4 regions of the Kitasatospora sp. NBC_01287 genome follow, and region 1 is predicted to be linked to each of the others. Evidence: riboswitches for the same ligand, from Rfam matches in the RefSeq annotation. Region 1 holds a riboswitch; each other region holds the start of a gene.
The links. A riboswitch is a leader RNA that binds a small molecule or an ion and turns the genes downstream of it on or off. The one in region 1 is predicted to bind cyclic di-AMP.

Region 1 (4,202 bases):
GCACCGCGATCATCTGCGGCAGCGACCTGATGGCGCTCGGCGCGATCCGCGCGGTGCGTCAGCGCGGCCTGAGCGTGCCCGGCGACGTCTCGGTGGTCGGCTTCGACGACTCGCCGCTGATGGCCTTCACCGACCCGCCGCTCACCACCATCCGCCAGCCCGTCGAGGCGATGGCCATCGCGGCGGTGGACGCGCTGCTGGAGGAGGTCGGCGGGGAGTCGGGCCAGCGCGCCGAGTTCATGTTCCAGCCCGAGCTGGTGGTGCGCGGCTCCACGGGGGCCCGCGCGCACCGCGGGGAGTAGCCGGCCGCACGGGCGCCGCCACCGGGCGGCGCGGCGCGGCACGGTGGCACCGCACAGCACTCGCGACGGCACAGCACTCACGACGGCACAGCACTCGCGACAGCACAGCACTCACGACGGCACAGCACTCACGACGGCACGGCGCCGCGGGTTCCGAGCGGACCCGCGGCGCCGTGCCGTGCTGCGTGCCGAGTGCTGCGTACGCGCGTGCCGGGCGGGCGGGTCAGCCGTCGGTGTCCGGCGTGCTGTCCACCACGGCCGCGGGTCCCCTTCGCGGTCGGTGCGGGCCGCGGCACGCACCGGCACGCCCGAGGGCCGTCTCCCCTGGGGGGAGACGGCCCTCTTGGCTGCCCTGCGGTTGCGATCGGCGGGGCCGATCGGCACATGTCCGTCCGTGTGCGTACTTCACTACGTCCACGGCATCGCGTACTTCACTACGCGTCGGTCACCACGCGTACTTCACTACGCGCGCGCCGGCTGGATCAGACCCGGCCGGCGAAGTCCGGGGCGTAGTTGGCGATGGTCTCGTACTTCACGCCCGCGCTCGGGTTGGCGGCCTCGACGAACTGGCCGTTGCCCACGTAGATGGCGACGTGGTAGACGCCCGAGTCCTGGCCGTTGTTCGACCAGAACAGCAGGTCGCCCGGCTGCAGGCTGTTCATCGACACCGGGGTGCTGGCGGCGGCCTGGTCGGCGGCGACGCGCGGGATGGAGATCCCGGCCTTGGCCATCGCCGCCTGGGTCAGGCCGGAGCAGTCCCAGCCGCCGTTGCCGGTGCCGCCGTAGATGTAGGCCTGGCCGACCTGGGACTCGGCGAAGCTGATCGCCGCGGCCATCGAGCCGCTCGCCGCCGGCGCGCTGGTGGCGCTGCTGGTGGCGGCGGTGGTCTGGGCGGGCACGGCCGGGGCCGGCGCCGGTGCCGGTGCCGGGGTGCTGGCGGGAGCGGAGGTGGTGGTGCCCTGCGAGCCGCCCAGGGACAGGTGCTGGCCCGGGTAGAGGACGTCGGGGCCGTGGGTCAGGACCGACTTGTTGAGGTCGTAGAGCTTCTGCCAGCCGCCGTCCACGTGGTGGGCGTTGGCGATGGTGGAGAGCCAGTCGCCGGCCTGCACGGTGTAGCTCTGGTCGCCCTGGGAGTGGTTCCAGTGGCCCCAGCTCCCGTGGCTCGAGGAGCCCTGGTCGGAGGAGCCCTGGGTCGAGCCGCTCTGCGCCGGGGTGCTCTGCGCCGGGGCGCTGGGGGCGGGGGTGCTCGGCGCCGGGGTGCTGGTGCTGCCGGTGGAGGAGGAGCCGGTGTTGACGACCGGGGCGGGGCCGCCCTGGGTCAGGCCGGCCTGCACGGAGCAGACGGGCCAGGCGCCGGGGCCCTGGTCGGCGAGCACCTTCTCGGCGACGGCGATCTGCTGGTCCTTGGTGGCCTGGTTGGCCTGCGCGGCGTACTGGGTGCCGCCGTAGGCGGCCCAGGTGGAGGCGCTGAACTGCAGGCCGCCGTAGTAGCCGTTGCCGGTGTTGATGCTCCAGTCGCCGGTGCTCTCGCACTGGGCGACCTTGTCCCAGGTGGAGACCGAGGCGGCGGAGGCGGTGGTGGCGGTGATGCACGGCAGGCTCAGGCCGAGGCCCAGCAGACCGGTGGCGGCGATCACCCGGCGGGTGGTGCGGGACGGACGGGTCGTGCCGGTGGTGGGCAGCATAAAGACGCGATCCTCTCCTACGCCTGCGAGGTGAGCTGTCGGATTCGGACTGGAGTTGCCCGGCCGCGCTGCTGCGCGGCTTCACCCCTAGCCCCGATCACCGGTCCGAAGACCGGCGCCTGGGCGGCTTACCTGGTTCCCCCGCTCCTGCCGTGGCTGCGTTTTCGCGCTGCCAGCGCGGTCGGTGGCAGGACTAGGCGTCCGGCGCGCTGGGTCCGTGTGACCACGAACGGGGAGCACGTTAGACAGAGATAAGTTGAAATCGCAAACAGCTGTGATGGCCATCACACCGGCTCCACGAGTGCTTCAAGATCGCCCCGGAGTGACAGCTGAGGGGGTGTCGGGGGAGTGAGGCTCCCGGCGTCGGCAACTGGCCCGCCGGGCACGGAAGGTGCTGGCCCCTCAGGCGCTCGGACGCTGATGGGCCGTCCGTTCCGCGGGGTCGGCGGCGGCCGGGTGAGCAGAGAAATTCACTGCCGGAGACGGGTCGGCGAGCGGGGTGGGAGTCCGGTGGGGCGCGGGGCGGTGTGACAGGTCGACATCAACTGAATGTCCGATTTGCCCCTTCTGTCACTCCGTCAGGACGACGCCGCGAACCGCTCCCTGCCGCCCCCTCGGCCGCGGCCGTGGACGCCCCCGCTTGTCATCGGTTCGTCATCTGCTCGCCACCTCGCCGGGGCCGGGCGGGGCCGGGCGGGGCCGCGGGGGTAGCCCGCCGGTGGCCCGCCGATCGTCTGTCGACCGTCTGCCGAGCGCCCGTCGGAGCGCCGTCCAAGCGGCTGTCGAGTGCCCGTCGGAGCGCTCGTCGAGGAGCCGGAAGCGCGGACCAGCCGCCCGGGGGCACGCCACTGGCCCTGTCCCCGGTGTTCACCGTGGACAGGGCCAGGAGCGGTCCTGCTGAGTGTGTGCCGCGTTCTCCTACCGCGTCACTCGCCCGCGTCGGCCTCCTCGGCGAGCGCCCGCTCGGCGGCGGCCAGCTCCGCGGCGGCACGCTCGGCCGCCTCCTCGGCGGTCGGGGCGGGCAGAGCGGCCAGGTACGACGAGGCGATCAGCTGACCGATCGTCGGGTAGGCGCCCAGTGCGGCGGCGCTCGGGCAGCCGGTCTCCTCGGCGGCGGCGACCAGCAGCTCTTCCTCGACCTCGGGGCCGATCACCAGCGGCGCCAGCGCCGGGCGCTGCGAACCGGTGGCCCGCAGGTGCTCGACGGCGGCGGCCACCGACCCGGGCACGTCCAGCGCGGCCGCCACCACCGGCACCGCCAGGCGGGCCGCGAGCAGCACGCCGGTGATCCCGGCGGCATCGGCGGCGGCCTGGCCGCCGACCGTGGTCAGCACCACGCCGTCCGCCGCGGTGGTGATGGCGAAGAGTCGGGCGCGGTCGGCGCGGGCCAGGCCGGCCTCGGAGAGTCGCACGTGCACCGCCTCCGCCAGCAGCGGGTGCGGGCCGAGCGCCTCGGTCGGCAGCGCGCCGGTTTCGGCGGCCAGGGAGTGCAGGTCCGTCAGGTAGTCGTGCGGGCCGGGCAGCAGCGGCACCAGCACCGGGGCCGGGCGGCCGGCCTCCAGGGCGCCGGCGATCAAGCCCTCGACCGTCGCGGTCGGCCAGAACCGCGGGTGTGCGTTCGTTTCGTTCGGTTCGGCGCCCTCGTCCGCGTTCGCGGTCGGCTCGCCCTGGTACGGGTCCTGCTCCGCCGCCGGGGCGGTGGGCAGCCAGCCGGCGGCGACCTCGATGCCGGGCTGCTCGCCGCGGATCACCGAGACCAGCTCGTTCACCAGCGCGACCGCGGCCGGGGTGGCCACGGCGGGCACGGCGAGCACGAGTGCCGGTGCGCCGACCGGCACCTCCGGCCTCTCGGGCCGACGGTGGCGCCCCCGCGCGCGGGAGCCTGGCGTGCGGACGGGCAGTGGTGCGCCCGGGATGGCTGCAGTGCTCATGCCGGAGATCGTAGGACATGCGCGTGATCGCCCCGCATCCGGCCGGGCCTCCTCGCGCGTCATAGAAGGGGAGGGGGCGGTGCCGTGCGGGCCGCCAACCCGGACAAGCCGCGGCAAAACCCTCCCCGCCTGGTGCTGATGTGACGGAGTGTGAGGGTTTGGCTGCGAAGTTGATCACCGGGGAGCGGTGTCAATGGCTGAACCGGTCAGCCTTATCGGCCCGTACTCCGACGCCAGGTCACTGATCGTCGGGCGATTTGGCGTCAGTTGTCCGGTTCTGTGTG
Region 2 (4,202 bases), 1.5 Mb from region 1:
TGGGCCAGCCGGACCTGGTCAAGGCGCTGGAGGCGGGCCAGGTGCCGGGCGCGGCCGAGCCGCTGGACGTGGCCGCCGCCGCCTACCTGCTGCGCAGTCGCGGCTGGACCAGGCTGGTCGCCGAGGCCGGTGAGCAGGCCGAGCGGGCCGGTGCCGAGGACGCGGCCGCCGAGTCGGCCCGACTGGTGGAGAAGCTCCAGGAGGAGCTGACCGCCACCCGCGCGGCGGCCCGTGCCGACCTGGAGCGCCAGCGCGCGGAGGCCGAGGGCACCCGCAAGGAGTTGGAGGCGCTGCGCAAGAAGTTGCGCGGGCTGGAGAGCGACACCCGCCGGGCCCAGGCCGAGAGCCGCAAGCTGCAGGCCGAGCTGACCGCCGCCGCCGGGGCCGCCGCCACCGAGCGCGGCGCCGCCGAGAGCGAGGCCCGGCGGCTCAAGCACCGGGTGGCCGAGCTGGAGACCGCGCTGGAGGCCGGGCGCCGCTCGGCCCGCGAGGGGCGCAGTGTGGAGGACATGCGGCTGCGGCTGCTGCTCGACACGGTGCTGCAGTCGGCCCAGGGCCTGCAGCGCGAGCTGGCGCTGCCGGTCACCCAACTGCACCCGGCCGACCTGGTGGACGCGGTGGTCCCGGGCTCGGCCTCGCCGCACGACGTGGCCCGGCGCGGGCTGGCCGAGGACGACCCGGCGCTGCTCGACCAGCTGTTGGCGATCCCGCAGGTCCACCTGGTGGTGGACGGCTACAACGTGACCAAGACCGGCTATCCGACACTGCCGCTGGAGCAGCAGCGGATGCGGCTGCTGGGCGGGCTCGCGATGCTGGCGCAGCGCACCCAGGCCGAGGTGACCTGCGTCTTCGACGGCCAGGACCTGGACGTGCCGGTGATCATGGCACCGCCGCGCGGGGTGCGGGTGCGGTTCAGCCGGACCGGGCAGACCGCCGACGAGCTGATCCGGCAGCTGGTGCGGGCCGAGCCGCAGGGCCGTCCGGTGGTGGTGGTCTCGGCCGACCGGGAGGTGGCCGACGGCGTGCGGAAGGCCGGTGCGCGCCCGGTCGCCTCGGTGCTGCTGCTGAACCGGCTGGCGCGCAGTTGACCAGCGCTCAGCTGGTGAAGACCAGGTGAACACCTGCGGGTGACAGGTGGTTGGTGACCACGGGGGAGTGGCGCGGGGATCTGATGTTCACTAGGGTCTGGCGTCAAACCTATTTTTCCGGCCACTCATCCGTTCGGGTGAGACCGGTAGAAGAAGGAGCAGTCCCTTGGCGTCCCACCGCCGTCCCAAGCAGTCGAGCCGCGCGCGGATCTCCGTGCTCACCGCCGCTGCGGCGACCGCGGTCGCACTCTCCTCGCAGAGTGGGGCCTGGGCTGATCCGGCGCCCACGATCGACCAGGTCAAGGCGCAGATCGACGACCTGAACAACCAGCAGGAAGCGGCGGCCGAGAAGTACGACGGCGCCAAGGAGCGCGGCGACGAGCTGCGCCAGCAGGCCTCCCAGCTGCAGGACCAGGTGGCGCGCTCCCAGGACCAGGTGACCCAGCTGCAGACCGGCCTGGCCGGGGTGGCGGCCGACCAGTACCAGAACGGCGGGATCGATCCGTCCGTCCAGCTGATGCTCAACTCCAACCCGAGCGCCTACCTGGACCAGGCGTCCAGCATGCAGGTGGCCTCCAGCACCGAGGCGAACGCGCTGAGGTCCGTGCAGAGCCAGGAGCGCAACCTCGACCAGGAGAAGAAGGAAGCGGCCGACACGCTGGCCCAGTTGGACTCGGCCACCCAGGAGCTGAACCAGGCCAAGGCGGACGTGCAGGCCAAGCTGGCCGCCGCGCAGAAGCTGCTCAACTCGCTGAGCGCCTCGCAGCGGGCCCAGCTCGCCGCCCAGGACCGCGCCTCGCGCAGCAGCGCCCGCACCGACCTCAGCACCCTGGACCTGCCGCCGGCCTCCGGCTACGCGGGCCAGGCCGTCCAGGAGGCGCTCAGCCGGCTCGGCGACTCCTACGTCTGGGGCGCCACCGGCACCACCACCTTCGACTGCTCGGGCCTGATGCAGTGGGCCTACGCGCAGGCCGGCGTCTCGCTGCCGCGCACCTCGCAGGAGCAGGCCACGGTGGGCGCCAACGTGGGCACCAACATCGCCAACGCGCAGCCCGGCGACCTGATCATCTACGGCAGCGACCGGCACCACGTGGCCATGTACATCGGCAACGGCAAGGCCGTGCACGCGCCGCACACCGGTGACGTGGTCCGGATCGCCGACGCCGTCTCGATCGGTCAGATCAACACGATCCGCCGGCCCTGACCCACCGTCGCCCCGCCGTGCCGGGCGCACTGCTGATCCCCCGTCACCCTTCGCGTGTGACGGGGGACACTTCTTCGTGCACCGTGTGATCACTTGCCGGTGATCCCCCTAGCACGGAGAGTCAAAGTTTCCGGGTTTTTCCGACAAGGATTTGAACGGATCACAGATTTGTTACTAGGGTCGGCAATCAGACCCACGCGATGGTGATCACCCGACCCGGGTGACGGCGCGGGCACCGCCGAGTCTGGAAAGCAGCACGGGCAGTTGACTGCCCGACGGATCTCCTTCGGGAAGGCTGCGGACCGGAGCCGGGGAACCACGTTCCTCGGGGTGAATCGGCGCCAGGTCGGCCACGGGCCGGTGAGGCGTCGTAGGGCATCTCTTCCAGCCCGAACCCGTCAGCTCACCCGGTAGGCGGTTCGAGGGAAGAAGGATTCGTGGCGTCCCATCGTCGTCCCAAGCCCGTCGGTCGTACCCGCGCGTCGATCCTGACCGCCGCCGCCGCGACCGCCATGGCGCTCTCCTCGCAGGGCGCGGCGCACGCCGACCCGGCGCCCTCGCTCGACCAGGTCAAGTCCCAGGTCGACGATCTGAACAACCAGGCGGAGCAGGCCACCGAGCAGTACGACGGGGCCCAGGCCCAGCAGCAGACGCTGCAGAAGCAGGTCGGCGACCTGCAGGACCAGGTGGCGCGGCAGCAGGACCAGGTGACCAACCTGCAGGCCGGGCTGGCCTCGGTGGCCGCCGACCAGTACGCCAACAACGGCATATCGCCGACCGTCCAGATGATGCTCTCGTCCAATCCGGACAGCTTCCTCACCCAGGCCAGTTCGATCAGCCAGCTCAACAGCACCCAGGCGGAGACGCTGAAGGAGTTGCAGGGCGATGAGCGGGTGCTCGACCAGTCCAAGTCCGACGCGCAGACCAAGCTCGCCGCCCTGGACGCCACCACCCAGCAGCTGAAGACGGCCAAGGCGACCATCCAGGCCAAGCTGGCGCAGGCCCAGAGCCTGCTCAACTCGCTCACCGAGCAGCAGCGCCAGCAGATGGCCGCCGCGCAGGCGAAGGCCGACGCCGCCGCCAAGGCCGCCGCCGACCAGGCCGCCGCGCAGGCGAAGGCGGCCGCTGCCGCCAAGGCGCAGTCCGACGCCCAGGCCGCCGCCTCGCGCGACTCCTCCCGCACCGACCTGGGCAGCTCCTCCGGCACGGCCACCGCACCGGCCGCGCCTGCCGCGCCGACCACCGGCAGCTCGGCCGCCGCCGCCGCGATCGCCGCCGCCGAGAGCAAGCTCGGCTCGCCGTACAAGTACGGCACCGAGGGTCCCAGCACCTTCGACTGCTCGGGCCTGATGCAGTGGGCCTACGCGCAGGCCGGGGTCTCGCTGCCGCGCACCTCCGAGGAGCAGGCCGCGAGCGGCACCAACGAGGGCACCAACATCGCCAACGCGCAGCCGGGCGACCTGCTGATCTTCAACAACTACGGCCACGTCGGCATGTACGTGGGTGGCGGTGTGATGATCCACGCGCCGCGTGCCGGTGAGAACGTCAAGTACGAGTCGGCCACCGTGATGGGGATCGAGGCGATCGTCCGCCCCTGACGGCTCCTGACGTACCCGACGTCCCTGGCGGGGCGTCACCCAGGCCCGGTCTCCAGCACGGAGGCCGGGCTTTCGGCGTTCTGGTGTCCGATTGTGGATCAAATATTCGTATCGGTGGGGGTTTGGACTCATCCGTCCTGACTCGCTAACGTCTGCGCTCGGACCTCAGCTCCTCCGAGGGCTCACCCCGAGCTCTCACGGCGATTGGAGTCGTCAGCCGATGGCGATCACACCCCCGTCGGGCACCGCGCGCCGATTCGCCCGGGTGCTGGCGGTCACCGCCGCCGCCACCACCGCCCTGGCGATGACGGC
Region 3 (4,202 bases), 7.0 Mb from region 1:
GTGCCCGCGCTCCCGGTAGTGGGCGGTGAACTCGACCGTGCCCTCCTGGTGGAACGGGCCGCCCTCGGTGCTTCCCAGGATCTCCAGCCGCTGCCAGCGCAGCTCAGGGGCGTAGTCGACCTCCGCCGGCCGGGTCAGCGGGTGCCAGCTGCGCAGCAGGTAGGCGGTGTCCTCCAGCGCGAAGGCGCTGAACCGTGAGCGCATCAGCTGCTCGGCGGTGACCGCCGGGGCCAGGCCGCGGTGCAGCCGGCCGCAGCAGTCGGCGTAGCTCGCGGGCAGGCCGCACGGGCAGGCGGTGGGCTCGGCGGGGCGCTGGGTCGGGCGGGGCCTGGTGGCGCGTCGTGACATGTGTCCATTGTGACCGGCGGGGGTCGGTAGGGGGCCGGTGGGGGACCGGCGGTCGCAGCCCGGTGCCGGGTGGCACCGGGCTGCCGGGGATCAGGGCAGCTGGAGCTGCTGCCCGGGGTGGATCAGGTCGGGGTTGCCGCCGACCACGCCGAGGTTCGCCTGGTAGAGCTGCTGCCAGGAGTCGAGGTGGTGCTGCTGGGCGATGTCCCAGAGGTTGTCGCCGCTCTGCACGGTGTAGCCGGCGGCGGGGGCGCTCGGGGTCGCGGTGGGGGCGCCGGCTGCGTCGATGGCGCCGGCCGGCGTGCCGGGCGCGGTGGGCTGCGCGGGCGCCTGCGGGGCGGCGGACACCGGGGTGCCGGGTGCCGGGGCGGTCGGCACGGTCGCGGGCGGCACGGTCGGGGTGGCGGCGGGAGTGCCCGGCACCGGGGCGGCCCAGGTGGGGCTCGCGGGGGCGGGAACGCTGGACGCCGGCGTGCTGGAACCGGGCGCGGGCGTCGCGGTCGCGCCCGGGGCGGTGGGCGGGGCGGCGGGCGGCGTGCTCGGCGCCGGTGCGCTCGGGGCGGTCGGCGCGGTGGTGGGCGCGCCCGGGCTCGGCGGCGTCACCGGTGCGGTCGGCGGGGTGGGCGCGGTCGGCGCGCTGCTGACGGGCGCGGGCGCGCCCACCGGTGCGGTCGGGAGCGGATCGGTGGGCGTGGTGGGCGTGGTCGGTGCGGGCGCGGTCGGCGTCGGAGCGGGTGTGCTCACCGGCGCGGTCGGGGTGGGCGCGGCCGTCGTCAGCCCCGCCGTGGTCGCGCAGGTGCCCCAGATGGCCGGGCCCTGGGCGGCGAGCAGCTGCTCGGCCACCGCGATCTGCTGCGCCTGGGTCGCGTGCGAGGCCTGCGCCGCGTACTGGTCGCCGCCGTAGGTGAGCCAGTTGTCCTGGCTGAGCTGCAGGCCGCCGTAGAAGCCGTTCCCGGTGTCGGTGCTCCAGTTGCCGCTGGTCATGCACTGGGCGACGGTGTCCCAGGTGGCGGGGGTGGCCGCGTGCGCGCCGGTCGCGGTCAGCAGCGGCAGGGCCAGCCCCGCGCCGGCCACGGTCGCGACGGTCACCGCGCGCTCGGCCTGGGTGGGGCGGCGGTGGCGGCCCGGACCGGAAAAGACTCCGGATATGCCCATCGAACATCCCTCTCCGCACGCCTGCGAGGTGAGCTGTCGGGTTCGGACCGGGAGGTTGGCCCGGCCGTTCGCGGACGGATCCGGCGGACGGCTTCACCCCGAGCCGTACGGGGACGGCATCGAAACCTGGGTCCCCCGCCCCTGCCCAGAGGTGTGGTCGTGGTCCCGGGAGCGCGGTGGGCAGGACTCGGCGTTCCGGCCCCGGGTGCCCGCGCGGCGGCGGGTTGCTGGGGAGACTAGACGGATCATCACCTCGATAACAACCCCGCATCGCACACGTCACACGCGAATCACGGTCGCCGACCGATGCTCCGTACTGAGACCGTTCACGCTGGGTTGCGATTGGTTGCCGTGGTGTTTGCGGGGCGGCGTCGGCGAAATGCTGTGTCACTGGCCTGCCATAGCTTGCGGCCATGGGTGTCTACCTGGTCAGCATCAGCGCGGAGGAGTGGTTCGGTGGGGATGAGGACGGGTGGGGTGAGACGTCGGCAGCCCTGAACGCGGAGCTGGCGAAGCGCGGGACAGCGCCGTACGAGCCGGTGCCTGAGGGGGCGGACTTCGTCCGCGGCTCTGGCCAGTCCTTCGAGGAGAAGCTGATCCCCTCGATGGACGGGTTCACGGCTCTGTGCGAGGCACATCTGGAGCGGGAGGAGATCGAGACCGTCTGCGGCTGGACGGTCATGGTCCCGATCTCCCTGGAGGAGGACATCTGGCTGCCGGTCAGCTCCAGCTACACGGACGAGACGATGGTCGCGGGTGCTCCCCAGGTGCTGGGGATTGCCGAGCGGCTGGCCGCAGTGGTCGAGCTGCCTGCCGAGGTCCCGGAGATGTGCGACAACCTCGACCTGACGATGTGGTTCATGGGCGGGGCGGCGAAGGAGCTCGCCGCCGCGCGGCCGGGGCCCTGGGCGGAGGATCTCGACAGCACCTTCTACGTCGCGCTCCACCTGCGTGCGGCTCAGCATTCGCTGCGGCGGGGCTGTCCCATCGCATTCAGCTGACACCGCGGCTGACACCGCGGCGTAGCTACGGACGGTCACCCCGGGAACGCCGATCGGTACTGCGTCAGGTCCGCCGCTCCCGGCGGCGGTGATCGCGCCCGGACTCGCGTCCGCCGCCGCTAGGTTGGGAGTTGCCGGCGCGGACGAGCCGGTGCCGACCAGCTGATCAGCCGATGAGGAGAGGCCCATGGCCGACGAAGCCAAGATCCGCGAACTGTTCGCCGCCCAGATCACGGGCGTGCTGGTGACCCTGAAGCGGGACGGGCGGCCGCAGCTGTCCAACATCCGCTACGCCTACGACCCGGCGAAGGAGCTGATCCGGGTCTCGATCACCGCCGACCGGGCGAAGGCGAAGAACCTGGCCCGGGACCCGCGCGCCAGCCTGTACGCGACCACGCCGGACTTCTGGACCTGGGCGGTCGCCGAGGGCACCGCCGAGCTCACCCCGGTGGCGGCGGCCGAGGACGACGCCACCGTCGAGGAGTTGATCGACCTGTACCGCACCTTGGAGGGCGAGCACCCCGACTGGGACGACTACCGCGCCGCGATGGTCCGCGAGCGCCGCCTGGTGGTCAAGCTGCACGTCGAGCACCTGTACGGCCAGACTCCCTGACGGCCGTTCCCCAGCGGCCCGAGGGACGCCCCCGGGGGTCCGACGGCCGTTCCCGGGCGTCCCGACGGCCGGGCGGGGCGCCGGAGTCCGGCCCGCTCGGCCGCCCGGGTTTGCCCGATCGGCGGACACGGCACCGCGCGCCGCAGCACGATGAAGGGGCGCGCCCCCGACCGGGGAGCGGCGGTCGCATCGGGAACGAGGTGGGGCTGTGCACGAGTTGGAGCCTGCCGTCGAAGGGGCGGAGGGTGAGCCGCACTGGTGGTGGGAGGTCGACGCCGCCCTGCTGGGCAAGGCGCCCGCCCTGGACGTGGCGATGCACTGGGCCCAGGGGCTGACCGGTTGGGCCGCCGGACACGATCCCCGGGTGGCGGGTGGCGGGTGGCGGGCGGCGACCTGGAGGCGGTGCGGACCCTGCTCGGCCTGGCCGTCTACCGCGCCGCCCAGAGCGAGGCGGTCACCGACCCGGGCCGGATCCCCACCCTGCTGCCCCTGCTCGCCCTCGCCCGCGGTGCGGCCAGGAGCACCGCCGAGGCCCGCCCGCTGGGCTACGGCAACCGGGGTCGGCTGCGGCTGGCGGACCGGGCCCGGCTGCGCGCCGTGCTGGACGACCCGGACCCGGCGGCCTTCGAGGGGCTGCGCAAGGAGACGGTGCTGGTCCTGGTGGCCAACACCGACCACGCGCGCACCGAGCTCTGCCGGCGGTCCAACAGCCCGAGCGTCTGGAAGGACCGCCCGCTGATCACCATCAACGCGCGCGAGCCGCACCTGCCGCGCCGCGGGCCGCTGCCCTGGGACTGGTACAGCACCGGCGGCGGGGCGCCGGAGGCCGAGCGTTAGCGGCGTACCGACCGACCTGGCACGAGCGCCCCGGCGGCGGCCGGTCCGGGGCCTTCCCGTACGCTCGGGGGCTCGCGGGCCGAACGGCTCTGGCCTGCGGCGGAACAGCACAAGGGGAGGCCGGAACGATGAGCGCCGACGACGTGTGGCGGGCGCCGGACCCGGACGGCGGGCCTGACCTGGCCGGCGGGCCGGAGCCGAAGGACTGGCCGGGTGCGGCGGTCCCGCCGCCGGCGGCCGGACCGTTC
Region 4 (4,202 bases), 7.3 Mb from region 1:
GAGGACTTCCCGGCGCCGGACGGCGCGACCAGGGCGAGCGGGCCGTGGCCCGCACGCTCGGCCAGCCGGTCGAGCAGGGCTGCCAGCGCGCTCGCGCGACCGGCGAACCAGCGGGCGTCCTGTGGCCCGAAGGCGGCCAGGCCCAAGTACGGGCAGGGGAGGTCGGGCTCGGCCGGCACCGCCCCGGAGGGCGCCCCGGGCACGAGGACCATCGGCGCGGGGGGCACCGGCGCGGGGGGCACCGGCACGGGGTGCATCGGCACGGGGGGCACCGGCACGGTGGGTGCGACCTCGGCGTCGGCCACGGGGTCGGCGAGGCGCAGCAGTGCGCCCTGGGCGTCCAGCAGCGCGTCGCAGCGGCGGGCCAGATCGGGGCCGGCCGGCTTGCCGCCGTTCTCGATCTTGCTGAGATAGCCCTTGCTGTAGTGCAGCAGTCGGGAGAGCGCGCTGAGCGAGAGGCCGCGCTCGGTCCGAAGACGGCGCAGCTCGGCGCCGAACTCCGGCTGCGGGGCGGCGGACGGGTGGACGGGATGCCCCGTCGGCGGAAGCCGGTCCATGCGTAACCCCATGACGGCCTGTCGGATCTACCGGTTCTGTCATCGACAGGTTACCGGCTGTGATGGGGTCCTCCCGGCATCCCGGATCGGGATACCGCAGATCCGATGCCGAGGGTCCACCCCCGCAGATCCGACCCCCGCAGATCCGGCGCCGGGAGCCGACGCCGAGCGGCCGACACCGAGCAGTGGCCGCCGAGCAGTGGCCGCCGAAAAGCCGCCGGCCGGTCGGCAGGTGGAGGACCTGTCGACCGGCCGGGCGGTTCAGCTGCGGCTGGTGATCACCGGAGTGATCAGTACGCCGAGTGGGTCTGCCAGAAGGCCCACGCCTGGTTCGGGCTGCCGTACGTGGTGTTCATGTACTGCAGCGCCCACTTGAGCTGGGTGGCGGGGTTGGTCGCCCAGTCGGAACCGGCCGATGCCATCTTGTTGCCGGGCAGGGCCTGCGGCAGGCCGTAGGCGCCGGAGCTCGGGTTGGTGGCGGTGACGTTCCAGCCGCTCTCGTGGGTGATGATCTGGTCGAACGACGCCAGCTGGTCGGCCGGGACGATGGAGGCGGCGAGCGCCTGCAGCGAGCCCGGGCTGTTGTCGGTCGGGGCCGTGACGGCGGCGGCGGGCGCGGCCGGAGCGGCGGCCTGGGTGCTGGTGCTGGTGCTCGGCGCGGCCGGGGCGCTCTGCTGCTTGGCGGGCGCGGCGGCGGCCGGGGCCGGGGCGGCCTGCGGGGCAGCGGCGGCCTGGGCGTCGCCCAGCACCAGGTGCTGGCCGGGGTAGAGCACGTCCGGACCCTGGTTCAGCACGGACTTGTTCAGGTCGTACAGCTTCTGCCAGCCGCCCTGGACGTTGTGGGTGGTGGCGATCTTGGAGAGCCAGTCGCCGCTCGCCACGGTGTAGCCGGCCGGCGCGGCGGCGGGGGCCGGGGTGGCCTGCGCGGCAGCGGCGGGCGCGGCCGGGGCCGGGGCGGAGGTCCGCTGGACCGGAGCCTGCTGGTGGGTGGCGGCCTGGGGAGCGGTGTAGGCGTGGCCGGCACCGTGGTGGTGGCCGTAGCCGCCCTGGTGGAGCGGGGCCGCGCTGGCGCCGGTGGCGGCGATCACGGGCAGGCCGGCGCCGACACCGGCGACGACGGCGATGGCGACGGCGCGCTTGATGGTGGCGCGGCTGGGCAGGCTGGAGCGACCGTTGACGGACAGCATGAAAAAGCGTTTCCTCTCCCACGCCTGCGAGGTGAGCTGTCGGATTCGGGCTGGAGTTGCCCGGCCGCGCAATGCGCGGCTTCACCCCAAGTCCCACCCGGAGAAATCCGGGTGGGACGACTTACCTTGGGTCCCCCGCCCCTGCCGTGGTGCTTTGGATGCACGTGCCCGCTCCGTCCGGCGGCAGGATTCGGCGTTCCGGAGAGCGGGGTTCGTGTGAAGACGAACGAGATGCACCGTAAGCGGGTCGAAGGTCCTATCACAAGCCGATGTGAGGTGTCTCATGTTCGGCTTCGCGACAGGCTTTCCGATTCCCGCGTGATTCCCTTCACAAAGCGGGGCCGTTATCTCCCCGTGATTTGATAATCCGTCAGCCCGCGTGCCAGCCCAGTGGGTCGACGCCGCCCGGCACGGCCCCGGCCGGGTCGTAGGGGGTGCGGGTCAGCACGAAGCTGCCCAGGTCGAGGTGGCTGACCGAGCCGTCGTCGGCCCGCACGACGCGCAGCGTCTCCCCGGCGTAGTAGCCCTCCAGGCCGATCCAGGTGCCGTCGGACTCCGGCTGGAAGGCCGAGCTGCGCGCCTGGCTGCCGAGCGCGGTGAGTTCCAGGACCTGGCCCGCCCGCAGGTGCAGGGCCAGCGCGGTGGGCCCCCAGTACCAGGGCCCGGTCAGCGCGAGCAGCTCCGGATCGGCGTCGGTGAACGGGCGCCAGGGCTCGGGGATGCGCGGTTCGCGCTCGGCAACGATGGCGACCAGGTCGATGGCCACGTCCCAGACCGCCGCGCTGGCCGTCACGTTGGTGAGCGTGACGGCCGCCACATCGTCCTCCGGGCTCAGCCAGAGGCCGGCCAGGAAGCCGGGCATCGAACCGCCGTGGCCGATCAGCAGCCGGCCGTCCCGGCGCAGCAGCTGCAGCCCGAGCCCGTAGCAGGCGGTCCAGTCGCCCTCCGGCGCGCCGGCCGGCAGGCGCATCTCGGCGAGCGTGGCGGGGGCGAGCACCTTCTCGGCGCCGCCCGCGGCGGTGCCGGCCAGGAACGAGGCCCAGCGGGCGAGGTCGGCGGTGGTGGACCAGAGCTGGCCGGCCGGTGCCATCAGGGCGGTGTCGGTGAGCGGCTCGGGGAGCATCACGTCCGCCCACGGGTGCACCGCGAAGCCGCCCGCGTGCGGGGCCTGCGGCAGCAGCGTGGTGCGGGTCAGGCCGAGCGGCTCCAGCACCTCCTGGCGCAGCGCCTCGCCCCAGGGCAGGCCGCGGACCTTGGCCACCAGTGCGCCGAGCAGTGCGTAGCCGGTGTTGGAGTAGTGGAAGCGTTCGCCGGTGGCGTGCCGGAACGGCTGGTCCTCCAGCAGGTGGCCCAGCTCGGGGCGCAGCTCGCCGGCGGTGCGCTCCCACCAGGGGCCGGGCGTCTCGGCGGCCAGACCGCTGGTGTGGCTGAGCAGTTGGCGGATGGTGGCGCCGCCTGCGGCGGTGTCGGGCAGGTGCTGCTCCAACGGGTCGGCCAGGTCGATCAGGCCTTCGTCGCGCAGCCGCATGACCAGGACCGCGACGAAGGTCTTGGTGATCGAGCCGATCCGGTACTGGACGTTCTCGTCCGGTGCGTGACCCTCGATCATGCTGCGGGCGCCGGTCCACACCAGGTGGCCGCCGCGAACCACCGCGGCGGCCAGGGAAGGGGTTCGGCCCTGCGCCTGGCCGACGGCGACGCGGCGCAGCAGTGCCCGTCGGGTCCCGGGCAGGAGTTCGGGTGCGGTCAGGGCAGGGGGTGACAGCTCGTCGGCTCGCTGCTCGTTGAAGGGCAACTCGGCGGCCGGGTCGGTCATCTGAACTCGCATTCGCAGCTGGGACGGGGGCAGCGGCACGCGCTGGACCGCTCGACCTTACCGGGGCCGACCCGACGTTGCGCGGCATTAAATCCGACTCGTTCGACCGCGCCGCGCGCCCGCCACCGACCGCGCCGCGCGCCCCCGTCCATGGTCGCCCCGCCCCTGCCCCCGCCGCTGTTCGAACGCCCGCTATGCTGCACCCGGCCGCCCGGCAGGCGGGCCCGGCGCAAGGGGGAGACGGTGCAGCAGTCCGATCAAGGCAGCGATCTGACGGATCTTCAGACAAGCCGCCCGCACCCTGCCCGGATCTACGACTACTGGCTCGGTGGCAAGGACAACTTCCCGCCGGACCGGGAGGCGGCCGAGCACGCGATCAGCGTCTCGGCGGACATCCCGGCCGCCGCCCGGGAGAACCGCGCCTTCCTGCGCCGGGCGGTGCAGCTGGTCGCGCGGGCCGGGATCCGGCAGTTCATCGACATCGGCGCGGGCCTGCCCTCGCCCGGCAACGTCCACCAGGTGGCGCAGGACGTCGACCCGCTGGCCCGGGTGGTCTACGTGGACAACGACCCGATCGTGCTCACGCACGGCCGCGCGCTGCTCTCCGACAACCGCACGACCACGGTGCTGACCGGGGATGTC

Region 2: it holds a riboswitch for cyclic di-AMP, as region 1 does, so the genes downstream of both, OG455_RS29280 (NlpC/P60 family protein) here and OG455_RS35015 (transglycosylase family protein) in region 1, are expected to answer to the same signal.
Region 3: it holds a riboswitch for cyclic di-AMP, as region 1 does, so the genes downstream of both, OG455_RS04820 (transglycosylase family protein) here and OG455_RS35015 (transglycosylase family protein) in region 1, are expected to answer to the same signal.
Region 4: it holds a riboswitch for cyclic di-AMP, as region 1 does, so the genes downstream of both, OG455_RS03345 (LysM peptidoglycan-binding domain-containing protein) here and OG455_RS35015 (transglycosylase family protein) in region 1, are expected to answer to the same signal.

Annotation. Positions count from the first base shown of each region.
Region 1 covers NZ_JAPEPB010000001.1:8,193,296-8,197,497, forward strand. Annotated here, with positions in the region: gene OG455_RS35010 (LacI family DNA-binding transcriptional regulator) at 1-302, shown strand, start outside; gene OG455_RS35015 (transglycosylase family protein) at 785-1,987, opposite strand; cyclic di-AMP (ydaO/yuaA leader) riboswitch at 1,995-2,158, opposite strand; gene OG455_RS35025 (hypothetical protein) at 2,914-3,918, opposite strand.
Region 2 covers NZ_JAPEPB010000001.1:6,693,440-6,697,641, forward strand. Annotated here, with positions in the region: gene OG455_RS29270 (NYN domain-containing protein) at 1-1,088, shown strand, start outside; gene OG455_RS29275 (NlpC/P60 family protein) at 1,255-2,292, shown strand; cyclic di-AMP (ydaO/yuaA leader) riboswitch at 2,556-2,723, shown strand; gene OG455_RS29280 (NlpC/P60 family protein) at 2,730-3,890, shown strand; gene OG455_RS29285 (C40 family peptidase) at 4,111-4,202, shown strand, end outside.
Region 3 covers NZ_JAPEPB010000001.1:1,188,963-1,193,164, reverse strand. Annotated here, with positions in the region: gene OG455_RS04825 (YchJ family protein) at 1-348, opposite strand, end outside; gene OG455_RS04820 (transglycosylase family protein) at 439-1,503, opposite strand; cyclic di-AMP (ydaO/yuaA leader) riboswitch at 1,506-1,667, opposite strand; gene OG455_RS04815 (hypothetical protein) at 1,917-2,504, shown strand; gene OG455_RS04810 (PPOX class F420-dependent oxidoreductase) at 2,692-3,117, shown strand; gene OG455_RS04805 (hypothetical protein) at 3,496-3,954, shown strand; gene OG455_RS04800 (hypothetical protein) at 4,083-4,202, shown strand, end outside.
Region 4 covers NZ_JAPEPB010000001.1:846,488-850,689, reverse strand. Annotated here, with positions in the region: gene OG455_RS03350 (helix-turn-helix domain-containing protein) at 1-557, opposite strand, end outside; gene OG455_RS03345 (LysM peptidoglycan-binding domain-containing protein) at 848-1,744, opposite strand; cyclic di-AMP (ydaO/yuaA leader) riboswitch at 1,753-1,950, opposite strand; gene OG455_RS03340 (serine hydrolase) at 2,115-3,494, opposite strand; gene OG455_RS03335 (SAM-dependent methyltransferase) at 3,804-4,202, shown strand, end outside.